One region of the Enterococcus sp. AMC1252 genome, then DNA from elsewhere that is predicted to be linked to it. Evidence: predicted binding sites of a transcription regulator. Region 1 holds the regulator's gene; the other holds the start of a gene.

Region 1 (3,217 bases):
TAGATAAGTGAGATACTTTATTGAGATTCCTTTACTAATAAAAATGGAGCGACTTCTATGAATTGGAGGAAAAAAATTGAAAAATGATAAAATGTCAGCCTATATACATATTCCGTTTTGTGAACACATCTGTTACTACTGTGATTTTAACAAGGTATTTTTAGAAGGTCAGCCGGTAGATGAGTATATTCAAAGTCTTTTGACAGAGATCCGTTTAACCAAAGAACAATATCCAAGTAATAATACTGAAACGATCTATATTGGAGGCGGAACACCAACTTCGCTTTCGGCGAAGCAATTAGCTATTCTATTGAAAGGTGTGCGCGAGCTTTTGCCTTTTGATGATAAAAATGAATTTACCGTAGAAGCAAATCCTGGCGATTTGACCCAGGAGAAGTTACAGGTAATGAAAGAATATGGTGTAAATCGCTTGTCGATGGGTGTTCAGACATTCGATAATCAGCTACTAAAAAAAATTGGACGAAAACATACGGCTGAAGATGTCTATGAAACGATGAAATTTTTAGAGAAAGAAGACTTTTTAAATGTGAGCATCGATTTGATCTATGCTTTGCCTGGGCAAACGTTAGAAGGATTTAGAGATACGTTAAGACGTGCGATCGAACTTGATTTACCGCACTATTCACTTTATTCTTTGATTTTGGAGAATAAAACAATGTTTATGAACTGGGTACGTCAAGGTCGCTTACAATTGCCGGATCAAGAAGTTGAAGCGCAGATGTTTGAAGAAACCATTATAGCAATGGAGAAAGCTGGACGTCCCCAATATGAAGTTAGTAATTTTGCATTAAAGGGTCAAGAAAGTCAGCACAATTTGGTTTATTGGAACAACGATCATTATTACGGATTTGGTGCTGGAGCGAGTGGTTATTTAGGGCATACACGCTATCGCAATCACGGACCGATCCAACATTATCTAAAGCCGTTAAGAGAAAATCAACTACCAACTGTTGAAACAGAAATATTGACACTAAACAATCAAATGGAAGAAGAACTTTTCTTAGGATTACGAAAGATGAGTGGTGTATCAAAATTACGATTTAAAGAAAAATTTGGTGTATCATTGAATCAAGTATATGAACGTACGATTCCGAACTTGGTTCAAAAAGGACTGTTAATTGAAAATGAAAGCCATATCCAGCTCACGGAACAGGGTCTTTTTGTTGGGAATGACGTGTTTGAAGAATTTCTGATTGATAAAGAATGATAAAGTAGTATTTATCGATACAATTAAGAACGAAACTAGAGTTAAAACTCCATTAGTTTCGTTTTTTTTTATTGTTTTAGCACTCAGATATAAAGAGTGCTAAAAAAGTGTGTTTTTCTCTTGACAATTTTGAAAGAAATTGCTATATTAATAATTGTATTAGCACTTGAACAACATGAGTGCTAATGAAGGGTGGTAACTATGATAACAGAAAGACAAAAGAATATTTTGCGACTTATCATCCAAGAATACACGAATACAGGAACTCCTGTAGGATCAAAGAAATTGATGGAAGAAGGAATCAAGTCAAGTTCTGCAACGATTCGTAATGATATGAAAGCCTTAGAAGAACATGGATTGCTGTTAAAAACGCACTCGTCGTCTGGCAGAATTCCTTCAATGGATGGTTATCGTTATTATGTGGATCATTTACTAAGCCCCGCTGAAGTTGAACATGATGAATTAGAAACAATTCGTCGTTCTTTTGGCAAAGAGTTCCATGAAATCAATGATATCATTGAACAATCGGCTGAGATCCTTTCGGATTTGACTAGCTATACAGCATTTTCGTTAGGCCCAGAAGTAAAAGAACGAAGGCTAACAGGTTTTCGGATCGTTCCTTTGAATGAGCGACAAATTATTGCTGTAATCGTTACAGATAAAGGCAATGTTGAAAGCCAAGTATTTGCAATTCCTGCTTCTGTTTCCAGCCAAGATTTAGAAAAGATGACGCAAATCATCAATGATAAGCTTGTCGGACAACCGTTATTGACTGTTTATCATCGACTGAGGACGGAAATTCCGATGATTTTACATCGATATTTTCAAACGCCTGAAGGGATGATGAATTTATTCGATGCAATGTTAGGGCATGCTTTTGAAGAAAAAGTTTTTGTTAGTGGCCGTATGAATGTATTGGATTTTGGAATGAAGCAAGACATTGATCAATTAAAATCTGTTTATTCATTTATGCAAAATACGGATGCACTCACACATTTATTGTCGACAGATGAAAAGACCGATACTCAAATAGCAATTCGAATCGGTTCAGAAATAGGCAATGATTTGCTTGATAACATGAGTATGATCACCGCGACCTATGAAGTGACAGGTCACGGTAAAGGGACCATTGCATTATTAGGACCTACTAGTATGCCATATTCAAAAATGTTTGGTTTAGTGGATGTTTTCCGCCATGAACTAGCTTCAAAACTTGGTGCTTATTATCGTTTTCTTGATGAATAAGTAAAAAGTTAAAATATAGAATTTTATTAATTCTACGGAAATGAGAAGGGAAGTTGCCAGAGTGAGTAAGAAAGAAGAAACAAATGAAGAAATACAAGAAGAACATATGGAAGCTATCGATGATTCAGGAGTTTCAGAAGTAGAAGCTGAAATGACTGAATTAGAAAATGCTCAAGCTGAATTATCAGAAATGGAAGATAAGTTTCTTAGAGCACGTGCTGAAATTGCTAATATGAGCAATCGTTTTAAAAATGAACGTGAACTACTGGTTCGTTACCGATCGCAAGACTTAGGAAAAAAATTATTACCTTCGATCGATAATCTAGAACGTGCGATGGCAATTGAAGTGGATGATGAACAAGGAGCAAGCCTTAAAAAAGGTATTTCAATGGTTCTTGAAAGTTTACAAGCAGCATTGAAAGAAGAGGGTATCGAAGAAATCCCGACAATGGGTGAAGTTTTCGATCCTAATTTACATCAAGCAGTCCAAACGATTCCAGCAAGTGATGAAACACCTGCGGATACTATCGTTGAAGTGTTGCAAAAAGGGTATAAATTACATGACCGCGTTTTACGAGCAAGCATGGTAATTGTTGCACAATAGCAACCAAGTTAAGATGCTTGTATTATATAAATTGAATATTAAAATCAAAATGAAGATAGGAGATCATTAATTATGAGTAAAATTATTGGTATTGACTTAGGAACAACAAACTCAGCAGTTGCAGTATTAGAAGGTGGAGA
Region 2 (3,217 bases), 1.0 Mb from region 1:
ATTTTTGATCAATTGAACACGAGCATCGATTGCTGCTTTTTCTCCTGCGCCTTCAACGATAGTTGTATTGTCTTTATCTACAACAACTTTACTTGCATTCCCAAGATTTTCAATTGTTGTATCTTTTAATTCAAGTCCTAGATCATCAGTGATTACAGTACCACCAGTTAAGATAGCGATATCTTCAAGCATTGCTTTACGACGGTCACCAAAGCCTGGTGCTTTAACAGCCACAACGTTGAATGTTCCACGGATTTTGTTTAAAACTAATGTTGGTAATGCTTCTCCATCAACATCATCAGCAATAATCAATAGTGGACGGCTTTGTTGTAAAATTTGTTCTAACAACGGTAAGATATCTTGGATATTAGAGATTTTTTTATCAGTGATCAAGATATATGGATTTTCTAAAGCTGCTTCCATCTTATCATTATCCGTCACCATATATTGTGATAAATAACCACGGTCAAATTGCATTCCTTCAACTACATCAAGTTCTGTTTCGATTCCTTTTGATTCTTCAATCGTAATAACACCGTCATTGCCAACTTTTTCCATTGCGTCAGCGATTAATTGCCCAACACGATCAGAACCAGAAGAAACAGCTGCCACTTGTGCAATTGCTTCTTTAGAATCTACAACAGTTGAAATATTGTGTAATTCTTCAACAGCAGCTTTTGTCGCTAATTCGATTCCACGGCGGATTCCTAATGGATTAGCACCAGCAGTAACGTTTTTCAATCCTTCACGGACGATTGCTTGCGTTAATACGGTCGCAGTTGTTGTACCATCTCCTGCGATATCATTAGTTTTAGAAGCAACTTCAGAAACTAATTTCGCTCCCATATTTTCAAAGTGATCTTCTAATTCGATTTCTTTTGCAATCGTTACGCCATCATTTGTGATTAATGGTGATCCAAAAGATTTTTCTAAAACAACGTTACGACCTTTAGGACCTAATGTTACTTTTACTGTATCCGCTAAAATATCTACTCCACGAAGCATTGCTGCACGCGCATCTTCTGCAAATTTAATTTCTTTTGCCATAATTCCTTCACCTCAAAATTTTATTTTTTCTATTTAAAATGGTTGATTACGTTAAATAATGATTACTCGACGATAGCAATGATATCTTTGCCAGAAACGATCAAATAGTCATTTCCTTCGTATTTAACTTCTGTTCCTGAATATTTTTCAAACATTACTGTGTCGCCTTCTTTAACATCGGCAGGAACTTTTGTGCCGTTTTCTAATACACGGCCTTCACCGACTGCGATAACTTTTCCTGTTTGAGGCTTTTCTTGGGCGGCTGATGCTAAGACGATGCCTCCGACTGTTTTTTCTTCTTCTTTCGCGACTTCAATAACGACGCGATCGCTTAATGGTTTTAACACAATAAATCCCTCCATAAAAAATATTTATCATTTTTAGCACTCTTCATTACCGAGTGCTAACTCACACTATTTATAATACTCATTTCCCTTTCGTTTTGCAAGTCTTTTGACTAATTTTATCAAATTATTCTACTACTAGATTTAAGCTGCATTCCGTTTTAAGGATTCTACCAATCAAATACCTTAAAGCCTTCCACGTTACATTACTCTATTCCTTCGTCATTCTTCATTTCGTGGTAAAATATAGATTAGAAAGAGAGGCGATTGAAATGAAACAACGAATCACAGGAGCGTTAACGATAACAGGTCTTTATTTAATTATTGCAAATGTCGGTAATTTCTTTTTTGGAGTGAGCAGACGTTTCGACTGGACAACTACTTTATGGGAAGCTGCTTTTTTCTTCGTATTTATCTTTCTACTACTAGGGTATCGAAATAATCATAAAAAATAATCATCTGCTAAAATCGCAGTTGGCTATGGTATACTTTTAGTATTCTGAAACAATTGAAAGGAGTTTTGTATTTTGAAACCAACCAATATGTCTATAAAAAAATTAAGCATTGCGACAATCTTATTATATGGCGTCGTGTTTTTTTCACCATTTATTTTCAGACTGTTTTCACCAGATATCGTGATTGCAGGAACAACCTTCACTTATATTTGTGGTGCTAGCTTAATGATCTGGCTTTATTACAAAAATAAAAATTCTGCTACGACAATCGTTGAAAAAGAGGCTAAATTGACTTCTCCGGTCTTTACTACCTTACTTGGTTTCAGTGGGATTTTAATCGCAATGATTATTCAAGCCGTTGTTCTTAGTATAGAAACAGCCATCACAGGAGCTGAGCCTAGTTCAGAAAATACTCAAAATATTATTGCTATAATTCTGACTAATCCACTTTTTATTTTAGCAACGACTATTGGTGGTCCTATTATGGAAGAATTTGTATTTCGCCGTTCTTTGATCGGTTTAACGGAAAAATATACAGGCTTTTGGATTTCTGCTATCATTAGTTCTTCCTTGTTTTCACTTATCCATCAAGACGGTCATTTTTTTGTCTATTTTTTCATGGGCTTCTTTTTTGCCTTCTTGTATAAAATGACTGGAAAAATTTGGACTTCAATTATTGCTCATTGTGGCATGAACACGCTGGTTGTAATTGCTCAATTAGCCTTACATTATGGAAATATCAAACTGCCTAAATAAATTTTACAATATAAAAACCCCTGTGAGTGCATTTTTTATCAGAAGTGCACTCACAGGGATTTTTTTATTACTCTTTCTCTTCTTCAACTTCAGTGTCAATTAACTCACTGTCATGATGCAAGAAGTAAATCAACGTTTGTAATTCATTCGTCAAATCTACATTTTGAATCAACACATCTGGCGGCGCAACTAAACGAGCAGCGGTAAAGTTCAAAATTCCTTTCACTCCTGCATCGGCTAGCTGACTTACGACTTCTTGTGCTTTTCTAGCTGGCAAAGTCAAAATAGCCACTTCGATTTGCTGTATGCGAATCTGTTCCATCATATCGCTCATTGGATAAACTGGTATTCCGTCGACAATTCTACCAACAATGTCGTCGTTAACATCAAATGCACAACTTACTCGAATACTATTACTTTGATGAAATTTATATTTCAGTAAGGCACTTCCTAAGTTCCCTACACCAATCAAAGCTACATTCGTTAGCTCATCATCATTCAATGTTTTTGCAAAGAAATTCATTAGATTCTCTACATCATATCCGTAACCACGTTTACCTAATTCGCCAAAATATGAAAAATCTCGTCGAATCGTCGCGCTATCTACTTGCACTG

What was found. The regulator HrcA, encoded in region 1, represses chaperone genes, less so after heat shock. The targets are predictions, from matches to a motif close to TTAGCACTCNNNNNNNNNGAGTGCTAA.
Region 2: a site for HrcA is predicted at 1,428-1,454, ahead of groES (co-chaperone GroES). Genes of this name have one in related genera too.

Annotation. Positions count from the first base shown of each region.
Region 1 covers NZ_CM177097.1:2,383,035-2,386,251, reverse strand. The annotation lists gene hemW (radical SAM family heme chaperone HemW) at 92-1,228, shown strand; gene hrcA (heat-inducible transcriptional repressor HrcA) at 1,430-2,473, shown strand; gene grpE (nucleotide exchange factor GrpE) at 2,535-3,077, shown strand; gene dnaK (molecular chaperone DnaK) at 3,150-3,217, shown strand, end outside.
Region 2 covers NZ_CM177097.1:1,376,036-1,379,252, reverse strand. The annotation lists gene groL (chaperonin GroEL) at 1-1,047, opposite strand, end outside; gene groES (co-chaperone GroES) at 1,110-1,394, opposite strand; gene AC4BB5_RS06410 (hypothetical protein) at 1,664-1,846, shown strand; gene AC4BB5_RS06405 (CPBP family intramembrane glutamic endopeptidase) at 1,934-2,602, shown strand; gene AC4BB5_RS06400 (redox-sensing transcriptional repressor Rex) at 2,670-3,217, opposite strand, start outside.